DNA from 3 places in the Enterobacter sp. Taxon_2 genome. Region 2 is predicted to be linked to each of the others. Evidence: predicted binding sites of a transcription regulator. Region 2 holds the regulator's gene; each other region holds the start of a gene.
What was found. The regulator sigma-54, encoded in region 2, starts transcription at its own class of promoters, with help from an activator protein. The targets are predictions, from matches to a motif close to GTTGGCACANNTTTCGCTNT.

Region 1 (3,797 bases), 1.6 Mb from region 2:
GGACGGCGTGCTGGTCGCTTCAACGGTGCAGGAAGGGGTAATGCGTAATCGCGGGTGATTATGTGCGGCCTGATGCCCTCACCCTGACCCTCTCCCACAGGGAGAGGGAATACACACTAAAAACGGCAACCTGAGGTTGCCGTTTTGCTGTTTATTAGGCGTTATACGCATTCTCGCCGTGGCTGTTGACGTCCAGACCTTCGCGTTCCTGCTCTTCAGGGACACGCAGACCGACGGTCATATCCGCCAGTTTGTAGCCAATGAAAGCGACAACGGCAGACCACACCACGGTGATAGCAATACTTTCCAGCTGCACCAGCACCTGATGAACCATAGTGACGCCTTCAGCGTAGCCCACACCACCCAGCGATTTCGCCGCGAAGATACCGGTCATGATACAGCCGACGATACCGCACACGCCGTGCACGCCAAACACATCGCATGGGTCATCCACGCGCAGCAGACGTTTCAGTGCAGTCACGCCCCACAGACCCGCCAGACCGGACACCAGGCCGACCAGCAGCGCACCGCCCACACCGACATAACCACATGCTGGGGTGATGCCAACCAGACCGGCGATGGCACCCGAACAGGCACCCAGCAAAGAAGGTTTACCGCGTACCGCCCACTCGCCAAATACCCAGGAGAGGATTGCACCCGCCGTGGCCACAACGGTGTTCACGAAGGCCAGCGCGGCGATTTCGTTTGCTGCACTTGCTGAGCCGGCGTTGAAGCCAAACCAGCCAAAGTAGAGGATAGCCGTACCGGTAAAGACCATCGGCAGGTTGTGCGGTTTAAACGCTTCTTTACCGAAGCCCACGCGTTTGCCAATCAGGTAGGCACCCACCAGACCCGCTACCGCGGCGTTGATGTGAACAACGGTACCGCCCGCAAAGTCCAGCGCACCATGCGTTGCCAGCAGACCGCCACCCCAGACCATGTGCGCAATCGGCACATAGGAGAGCGTCAGCCAGACCACCACGAAGATCAGGACCGCAGAGAAACGAATACGCTCGGCGAGCGCGCCCACAATCAGCCCGACGGTAATACAGGCGAAGGAGCCCTGGAACGCCACGTGAATATACTGATAGAAGCTGCCCATCAGCGCGGTCAGCTCAATATTTTTCAGCATCACCCAGTCGAAGTTACCAAAGAACGCGTTGCCCGTGCCGAACGCCAGCGAGTAACCGTAAACCACCCACAGCACGCAGACCAGTGCGAACGTCACGGCAACCTGCGTCAGCATGGAGAGAACGTTTTTGCCACGGATCAGGCCGCCGTAGAACAGCGCAATACCCGGAATGGACATGAACAGCACCAGCGCGGTGCTGATCATCATAAAGGCGTTATCGGCTTTGTCGACCACCGCAGGGGTAGCAGCCAGCGCCAGGCCCGGCAGCAGTGCCAGCGAACCCAGACCCGTTTTAAGTGTTGCTATCTTCATTTTCTCGATCCCTATCACTGTGTGCCAGGCGTTAATTACAGAGCCGCTTCGTCAGATTCGCCGGTACGAATGCGAATGACGCGCTGCAGTTCGGCAACGAAAATTTTGCCGTCGCCAATTTTGCCGGTATAGGCCGCTTTGCTAATGACATCAATGACTTCGTCAAGCTGATCGTCAGCAATCGCGACATCAATTTTTACTTTTGGCAGAAAGTTAACGCTGTATTCCGCCCCGCGATAAAGCTCGGCATGCCCCTTCTGACGACCAAAGCCTTTCACTTCGGTGACAGTCAGTCCCTGAATACCCATTGAAGACAACGCTTCGCGCACGTCTTCGAGTTTGAATGGTTTGATTACAACCGTAACCAGCTTCATAGATCCCCTCCAGTCAGAATTCGGTAATGGCCGCAGCTTACGCAGAAGGTATTGCAAGGGGTGTGCCAGAAATGAAAACGAAGGGGAACAACGGTGTGATGAGCGTTACACGGTTCTGTTAAACGCCCGGGTGAAAAAAAACGCACCATGCCGGTGCAGGGTGCGTTTCAGTTTTGCACCAACAGGAATGACTGTTAGCGCGCCGCCTCATTTTAGTGCATCAGGCGCTAAGCGACTCTTCATCACGCACGCTGGCGGCCAGCTCTTCGCCCGCCAGCTGCAGCTGGTACATCTGCCAGTAGCGCCCTTTTGCTTCCAGCAGCTCGCGGTGCGTACCGCGCTCAACGGCCTGTCCGCGATGCAGCACCAGAATGGTATCCGCATCGACGACGGTGGAAAGGCGGTGGGCAATCACCACCAGCGTCGTATGATCGCGTACCGCGGCCAGCGCCTGCTGGATAGCCTGCTCGGTGCCGGAGTCAATACTGGCCGTCGCTTCATCCAGAATCAGTATCTGCGGCGTTTCAATCAGCACCCGCGCCAGTGCCAGAAGCTGCTTTTGCCCGACAGAGAGATTGTTCCCCTGCTCGCCCAGCTTCGTGTTGATCCCGTCGCTGAACCCGCGCGCCAGCTCTGCCAGCTGCACTTTTTCCAGCACGTCCCAGACCTGCTCCTGGGTGTAGTCTCGCCCCAGGGTCACGTTGGCGTAGAAGGTATCGGCCAGAACGACCGGATCCTGCTGCACCATCGCAACGCCTTTGCGTAACACGGTGTGGCTGAGAGACGCAAGCGGGCGTCCGTCGAGGCGGATTTCACCTTGCTTGACCGGGTAATAGCCCATCAACAGGCTGGCAAGCGTGCTCTTACCACTGCCGGTATGCCCCACCAGCGCCACAAAACCGCGCGACGGAACGTCAAGCGTGATGTCCTGCAACACCAGGCGGTCTTCGCGATAGGCAAACGAGACGTTATCAAAGGCGATAGCCCCGCTTTGCAGAGGTCGCTCATCATTGCCGTAGGCCTGACGCGGCCGGTCCATCAGCTCAAAGACGCGCTCACCGGCGACGACCGCCTGTTGCAGCATCGATTGCTGCGTAGTGAGCTCGATCAGCGGCTCGTTGAGGCGTCCCAGATAGCTAATAAAAGCGTACAGCACGCCCACTTCAATCGTACCGTTTGAGCTCAGGCCAAAGAGCATCAGCAGCCCACACAGCACCAGCGCCGAGAAAAGGCTCAGCAGCGGTCGCAGCAGGAAACCGTCCAGGCGCAGCGTCTGCATACGCGCCATATAGTGCGAACGGCTGGCTTCGCCCATGCGTTCGCCAAAGCGCGCCTGCTGGCGGAACTGCTGGATGACGCTCATGCCGTTGATCACTTCGTTGAAGCCATCATTGATGTCAGCCAGGTAAGCGCGCACCCGACGCACAATCGGCGTGCTGTAGCGCTGGTAAATCACCATAACAATCAGCACCGCCGGGAAGATGGTGATCGCCACCAGCGCCATGCGCCAGTCGAGGCTGAACATCGCCACCAGCATCGCGCCAATCAGCGCCGCGCTGCGTAATACCGTCGCGACCACGGTGACGTACAGATCGCGGATCACCTCGGTATCGTTGGTCACGCGCGAAATCACCTGCCCGACCGGCTGGATATCAAACTCGCTGAGCGGCTGGCGAAGCGCCGCGTCCATCACGTCCGTACGCAGCTGCTGTACAACGCCCACGGCTGCACGGTTAAACAGCAGCGACTGAGCATAGTGCAACCCTGCCGCCGTCAGCTGTAAGCCGACGTAGGCCACGCCTAAACCCGCCACCAGACCCAGCGGTAGATAGCTTTTGGCGACCATGTTGTCGATAAAATAGCTGATGAGCAGCGGACCGCTCACCTCGGCAATTGCCGCAATCCAGAGTAAAAGCACGGCCACCGAGAGCGGTTTACGCCACGGCGAGCCGTAGGCCAGCAGACGTTTGAGCGTCGGC
Region 2 (3,797 bases):
CGATGCCGTTGCCGATACCGGTACTGCCCATCTTTTCACGGGTCAGAATCGCTTCGAACACCACCTGCGGCGGCAGGCCCAGCTGTTTTGCGGCCAGTTCACTGATGATCTCCAGCGCACGTTTTTTGCTCTGGCAGTGAACCGCACTGCGGGTACATTCCTGGTTAAGGACATTGCTCAGTTGAAGAGCGGAATCGTTGTTCATCATAATTTCACCTAAGCGCTAACTGTACAAATGGCCTGTTGTGTTTCACAACAGGCCGTCCTGCACCCGTTAACTGCCCGGACAATTAGTGTTGTTTCAGTTTATCTTTATGTTTATTGAGCTGTCGTGCAAGCTTATCAATCAAGCCGTCGATAGCAGCGTACATGTCTTGCCCTTCCGCACTGGCATGCAGTTCACCCCCGTTAACATGCAGGGTGGCATCCGAGATATGAGTCACTTTCTCCACTTTCAACACAATATAGACCTGATTGATCCTTTCGAAATACTGCTCGAGTTTTGCAAACTTCGCGTTCACAAAGTCGCGTAAAGCCTCAGTAATTTCGACGTTTTGTCCAGTGATGTTGAGCTGCATAGTGTCTTCCTTATCGGTTGTGTCAGACCAGCTGTTTACGCTGGTTGGACGGCGGAATGGATAAAGACTCTCGATACTTCGCAACAGTACGACGTGCCACCATAATACCCTGATCGGACAGCATGGTGGTTAACTTACTGTCGCTTAGTGGCTTCGCGGGATTCTCCGCGGCGATCAACTTCTTCACCAGGGCACGAATGGCCGTTGACGACGCTTCGCCGCCGCCCTCGGTATTCACATGGCTGGAGAAGAAATACTTAAGCTCAAAAATACCGCGTGGACTGTGCAGATACTTCTGCGTGGTGACACGGGAAATGGTTGATTCATGCATTTCGACGGCCTGGGCGATATCCGCCAGTACCATCGGTTTCATATACTCTTCGCCCTGCTCAAAGAACGCCTGCTGCTGTTCGACAATACAGCGGCTGACGCGTAGCAGCGTATCATTTCGGCTCTCCAGACTTTTGATCAGCCATCGCGCTTCCTGCAAATTGCTACGAATATATTGATTGTCGGAGTCGTTACGCACGCTGGTGCACATGGAGGCATACTGCTGGTTGATTTGCAGACGAGGGATGCTGTCTGAATTCAGTTCAACGACCCAGCGGCCATTGTGTTTTCTGACCAGCACATCCGGGATGACGTACTCGGGCTCGCTGGTCTGGATCGACTGTCCCGGGCGCGGATCGAGCGACTGGATCAGATTCACCGCTTCTTTCAGCACCTCTTCCTTCAGGCGCGTGACGCGCATCAGGGAGCGGAAATCGTGGTTCGCCAGCAGATCCAGATGATCGCTGATGATTAAGCGCGCCTCGTCGAGCCACGGCGTCTCTTTGCTGAACTGAGAAAGCTGGATCAGTAGGCAGTCGCGCAGATCTTTTGCGGCCACGCCTACTGGATCGAAACGCTGGATGCGCTTCAGAACGGCTTCAACTTCCTCAAGCTCTATCTCGTCGTCGCCCATGCTTTCCAGAATATCGTCCAGCGTGACGGTCAAATAGCCAGTGTCGTCAACGGCATCGACAATTGAGGTGGCAATCGCGCGGTCGGTATCGGAGAAGGGAGTAAGTTCCACCTGCCACATCAGGTAATCCTGCAGTGACTGGGTGGTTTCGCCCTGGTAGACCGGTAGCTCATCATCCTGGTAGTCTGCACGCGTACCGGAAGGGGTTCCGGCGGTGTAGATTTCATCCCAGCTGGCATCCAGCGGAAGCTCGTCCGGCATCTCTTTTTGTTCGAGTGCATCCGCGGTGTCGAGCGCTTCTGTCTCCTGCGATTGCTGGGTATCTACCTCGTCATGAAGATCGGTTTGTTCCAGCAGGGGGTTGCTGTCCAGCGCCTGCTGGAGCTCCTGCTGAAGTTCTAACGTGGACAGTTGCAACAGGCGAATTGCCTGCTGTAGCTGCGGCGTCATCGCCAGTTGTTGGCTGAGCCTTAATTGCAAACCTTGCTTCATGTTCAGAGCATTTTTCTCCGGTTCGGCGTTACGTTACCTCTACCCTATCAGAGTCTGAAGTCTTCCCCAAGATAGACGCGCTTAACATGATCGTCTTCGAGGATCTGCTGCGGCGTACCGTGGGCGATCAGATTGCCCTGGCTCACAATATACGCGCGTTCACACACGGCCAGCGTTTCACGGACGTTGTGGTCGGTGATCAGTACGCCAAGCCCGCTGTCACGCAGGTGTTCAATGATACGTTTAATGTCGATAACCGAGATCGGGTCAACGCCCGCAAACGGTTCATCCAGAAGGATAAACTTCGGGTTTGCGGCCAGCGCACGGGCAATCTCAACACGACGGCGTTCGCCCCCGGAGAGAGCCTGACCGAGGCTGTCGCGCAGATGCTCAATGTGGAACTCTTCCATCAGCTCGTTGGCACGATCCTGACGCTGTTCGCTGGTCAGATCGTTACGAATTTGCAGGACCGCCATCAGGTTATCGTAAACGCTAAGACGACGGAAAATGGAGGCTTCCTGCGGCAGGTAGCCGATCCCGCGACGTGCGCGCGCGTGCAGCGGCAGAAGACTGATGTCTTCATCGTCAATGACAATGTTGCCAGCATCGCGCGGCACAATGCCAACGACCATGTAGAAAGTGGTGGTTTTACCCGCACCGTTAGGGCCAAGTAGCCCTACAATTTCGCCGGAGTTGACGGTCAGACTGACATCTTCTACGACACGGCGGCCCTTATAGGCCTTCGCGAGATTTTTTGCAGTTAATGTTGCCATAACGAATTAGTTACTCTTCTTCTGTGCCGGGGCCTGGCCTTTGCCTTTATCCTGCAGCTGCGACGGAACCAGTACGGTGGTGACGCGTTTGCCTTTCTCGCTGGAGGCCTGCATTTTTTGCTCTTTTACCAGATAGGTAATCTGGTCGCCGGTAATGTTGCTGTCCAGCTGTTCCAGGTACGCATTACCGGTCAGGATGACCAGGTCCTTCGCCAGCTCATAGTGCATGTGCGTAGCGTGACCTTTCACCGGCTTGCCGTTGTCCTGCATCTGGTAGAAGGTGGCCGGGTTACCATAACCATCAATGATCTCTTTGCCCTGCTCGCCACCCGGACGGGTCACGACCACTTTGTCGGCGTTGATTTTGATGGTGCCCTGAGTCATGACGACGTTACCCGTGAAGGTGACGACGTTGCCCTGCATATCGAGAGACTGGGTGTCGGACTCGATATGGATCGGTTGGTCGGTATCGCCCGTTACAGCAAGCGCGGGGAGACTGGTCGCCAGCATCGCGCTGGCGATAATTACTTTAAGGCTGAGTTTGTTTGTTTTGAATTTCATAGGAGGTTCTAACCTTTTCAATCAGCTCGGCGTTTTTGCTGCGTAAGTTCCCGCGCATTCTCAAACCGCTGGAATTAAATGTTGTGCCATACAGTGTGACCAGATCCTGCGACGTCACGTCCTGGGTTACCAGGTTGATCTGGGCATTATCCGTCGTAATTTTTCGTAGCTGCGAGTCAGCGGTCAGGGCGTTGACTTCAACGTGGCCATACAGATAAAGCATACGGTCATTTGTCAGTTTTGCCCGATCTGACTTAATTGACCACGTCGGCACTTTGTCCTTATCAAATGTGGTCATGACAGGTTGGGTAAACCACGAAATACCGTCATCTGAAAAATATTCAACATGCTGGGCAATCAGGCGATAGTTCAGCGCACCTTCAGGGCTGTAGACCACGGTGTCGCTGTGATCGCTTTTATAGGTTGGAT
Region 3 (3,797 bases), 490 kb from region 2:
TCCAGCGTCCGGGCGCACGCCGCCCAGTTACGGTTATTCTGCTCCAGCGCGCGGGTAATCATCTGACGCTGAAACGCCTCCGTGGCTTCACGCAGATTTTCATTCGCTATCCCTGGCGCCGCCTGCACGACAGCCGGTGTGGTTTCATCCTGCAGCGCAAAATGGCGCGCGTGGATCACCACTTCGTCACCCGAACGCGTCGCCCGCGCCAGCACCACCGCACGGTGGATCGCATGCTCCAGCTCGCGCACGTTGCCCGGCCAGCCGTAGCTCAACAGATGCGCCCTCGCTCCCGGGCTCAGCACCACGCGGGAAAGCCCCATCCGGAGACGGCACTGCTCGCAGAAATAGCCCGCCAGCAGCACCACGTCGTCCCCGCGCTCGCGCAGCGGCGGCACGGTAAGTGGGAACACGCTCAGGCGGTGGAACAGGTCGGCGCGGAACTGCCCGGCCAGCACCGCTTCACGCAGGTCACGGTTGGTCGCCGCCAGCACGCGAACGTCCACTCTGTGACTGCGGTCATCCCCCACGCGCTGGATGTCGCCATACTGCAACACGCGCAGCAGCTTGGCCTGTAGCGACAGCGACAGCTCGCCAATTTCATCCAGAAACAGCGTACCGTTATCGGCCATTTCAAACTTGCCGCTGCGGTTGCTGATGGCCCCGGTAAACGCTCCCTTAACGTGACCAAACAGCTCGCTTTCCGCCACGCTCTCCGGCAGCGCGGCGCAGTTGAGGTACACCAGCGGGTTAACCGCGCGCGGCGAGGCTTCGTGAATGGACTTAGCCACCAGCTCCTTACCGGTGCCGGTTTCGCCGAAGATCAGCACGTTCAAATCTGAGGCGGCAACAATCTCAATCTCTTTTTTGAGCTGCGCCATGCCCGGCGAGAGGCCAATCATCTCTGTGTGCGTTATCTGCTCAAACGCCGCCGGGCTGCCGGGAAGAATATTCTGGCTCTCCAGCTGTTCAATCAGCAGCGCGTTGTTAAGCGCCCCGGCGGCCAGCGCCGCAATGAGGCGCAACTCTTCATCGCTGAAAGTATCGAACTGGTCCGGCGACATGCCGTCGAGGGTCAGCGCCCCAATCAGGTTTTGCCCGGCAAACAGCGGCAGGCCGATACAGGCGTGCACCTTCAGGCTCTCCTGGCCGGGAATAAGCCCGTCGTACGGATCGGGCAAGTCGCTGTCCGCCGGGAAGCGCACCACGTCACCCGCGCGGGCGATAGTTTCCAGACGCGGATGGCCTTCAAGGGCAAAGCGCCGTCCGAGCACATCCTTCGCCAGGCCGTCGATCGCCAGGGGAATAAACTGCCGTCCTTCGTAGCGCAGTAGCGCCGAGGCGTCGCACGCCAGCACGTGGCGCAGCGTGGAGATCAGCCGCTGAAAGCGGTCCTGATGGCCGATACCGGTTTGCAGCTCAATGGCGATCTTCGCCAGCACGTCTACGGAAAAGCTCATGTCTGCCTCGCTGTCATTTTGACAATACATGTTGTCATAGTGACACTGTTTTGAATAGTCATAATGACTACCCATTACGGATCATAAAAATATTAATTAAGTAAAATCAATAAATTAAAAGTTGGCACGCAACTTGATATAAGCAAAACATCTTATTTGAAAATGCTGTATTACGTAGAGGTTGCTATGTCTATTCTGGTTAAAAATAACATTCATTGGGTCGGTCAACGTGACTGGGAAGTGCGCGATTTCCACGGGACGGAATACAAAACGCTGCGCGGCAGCAGCTACAACAGCTATCTCATCCGCGAAGGAAAAAACGTGCTGATCGATACCGTCGATCACAAGTTCAGCCGCGAGTTCGTGCAGAACCTGCGCAGCGAAATCGATCTCGACGCCATCGATTACATCATCATCAACCACGCGGAAGAAGATCACGCCGGGGCACTGACCGAGCTGATGTCTTACATCCCGAACACACCTATCTACTGCACCACCAACGCCATCGACTCGATCAACGGCCACCACCACCATCCGGAGTGGAACTTCCACACCGTGAAAACCGGCGACGCGCTGGATATCGGTAATGGCAAGCAGCTGATCTTCGTGGAAACCCCGATGCTGCACTGGCCGGACAGCATGATGACCTACATGACCGGTGACGCGGTGCTGTTCAGCAACGACGCCTTCGGCCAGCACTACTGCGACGAACGTTTGTTTAATGACGAAGTGGATCAGACAGAGCTGTTCGAGCAGTGCCAGCGGTACTATGCCAACATCCTGACCCCGTTCAGCCGCCTGGTCACGCCAAAAATCACCGAAATCCTCGGCTTCAACCTGCCGGTGGAGATGATTGCCACCTCCCACGGCGTGGTGTGGCGTGAGAACCCGACCCAGATCGTCGAGCTGTACCTGAAGTGGGCGGCGGACTATCAGGAAGACCGCATCACTATTTTCTACGACACCATGTCCAACAACACCCGCATGATGGCGGACGCCATTGCGCAGGGCATCAACGAAGTGGACCCGAACGTGGCGGTGAAAATCTTCAATGTGGCGCGCAGCGATAAGAATGAGGTGTTAACCAACGTGTTCCGCTCTAAGGGCGTGCTGGTGGGCACCTCCACCATGAACAACGTGATGATGCCGAAAATTGCCGGTCTGGTAGAAGAGATGACAGGCCTGCGCTTTCGCAACAAGCGCGCCAGCGCCTTTGGCTCCCACGGCTGGAGCGGCGGCGCGGTAGACCGTCTCTCCACCCGCTTACAGGATGCGGGCTTTGAGATGTCCATGAGCCTGAAGGCCAAGTGGCGCCCGGATATCGACGCCCTGGAGATCTGTCGCCAGCACGGTCGCGACATTGCCCATCAGTGGGCGCTCGCTCCGCTGCCGGAAGTGGCGGCAAAAGCACCCGAACAGCAGGAAGCCTGCGCATGTGCCGCCGCGGCAGCCGCCGATCTCGGCCCGCGCATGCAGTGCAGCGTCTGCCAGTGGATTTACGATCCTGACCTGGGCGAACCGCTGCAGGATGTTGCCCCGGGCACGCCGTGGCGCGACGTGCCGGACAATTTCCTCTGCCCGGAATGTTCCCTCGGTAAGGACGTCTTTGACGAACTGGGTACGGAGGCAAAATGAGCAACGGTATCGTCATCATCGGCTCGGGCTTTGCCGCCCGTCAGCTGGTGAAAAACATCCGCAAGCAGGATGCCAGCGTGCCGCTGACGGTGATTGCCGCCGACAGCATGGACGAGTACAACAAACCTGATTTAAGCCACGTTATTAGCCAGAATCAGCGCGCCCAAGACCTCACCCGCCAGACGGCGGGGGAGTTCGCGGAACAGTTCAACCTGCGTCTGTTTCCGTACACCTGGGTCACCGATATCGACGCCGCCGCACACGTGGTGAAAGCGAAGGAGAAAACCTGGCAGTACGACAGGCTGGTGCTGGCCACGGGAGCCTCCGCGTTTGTGCCGCCGGTTGAGGGCCGCGAGCTGATGCTCACCCTCAACAGCCAGCAGGCGTATCAGGCCAGCGAAACGGCGCTTCGCGACGCACAGCGCGTGATGATTGTCGGCGGCGGACTGATAGGCAGCGAACTGGCGATGGATTTCAGCCGGGCAGGCAAAGCCGTTACCCTGGTCGACCATGCGGCGAGCATTCTGTCGGCGCTGATGCCCGCAGAAGTAAGCAGTCGCTTACAGCATCGTCTGACTGACATGGGGGTGCATCTGCTGCTGAAATCGCAGCTGCAAAGCCTGCGCAAAACCGAAGGCGGTATTCGTGCCACGCTCGACCGCAGCCGCAGCGTTGAGGTGGATGTGGTTATCGCGGCGACGG

Region 1: glnK (P-II family nitrogen regulator) is a predicted target of sigma-54. The motif match lies at 1,869-1,888, and genes of this name have one in related genera.
Region 3: norV (anaerobic nitric oxide reductase flavorubredoxin) is a predicted target of sigma-54. The motif match lies at 1,581-1,600, and genes of this name have one in related genera.

What each region holds. Positions count from the first base shown of each region.
Region 1 is NZ_CM178024.1:1,039,474-1,043,270, reverse strand. It holds gene tesB (acyl-CoA thioesterase II) at 1-58, shown strand, start outside; gene amtB (ammonium transporter AmtB) at 155-1,444, opposite strand; gene glnK (P-II family nitrogen regulator) at 1,480-1,818, opposite strand; gene AC4IC4_RS04790 (SmdB family multidrug efflux ABC transporter permease/ATP-binding protein) at 2,039-3,797, opposite strand, start outside.
Region 2 is NZ_CM178024.1:4,284,825-4,288,621, reverse strand. It holds gene ptsN (PTS IIA-like nitrogen regulatory protein PtsN) at 1-208, opposite strand, end outside; gene hpf (ribosome hibernation promoting factor) at 291-578, opposite strand; gene rpoN (RNA polymerase factor sigma-54) at 601-2,034, opposite strand; gene lptB (LPS export ABC transporter ATP-binding protein) at 2,082-2,807, opposite strand; gene lptA (lipopolysaccharide ABC transporter substrate-binding protein LptA) at 2,814-3,368, opposite strand; gene lptC (LPS export ABC transporter periplasmic protein LptC) at 3,337-3,797, opposite strand, start outside.
Region 3 is NZ_CM178024.1:3,797,194-3,800,990, forward strand. It holds gene norR (nitric oxide reductase transcriptional regulator NorR) at 1-1,460, opposite strand, end outside; gene norV (anaerobic nitric oxide reductase flavorubredoxin) at 1,647-3,095, shown strand; gene norW (NADH:flavorubredoxin reductase NorW) at 3,092-3,797, shown strand, end outside.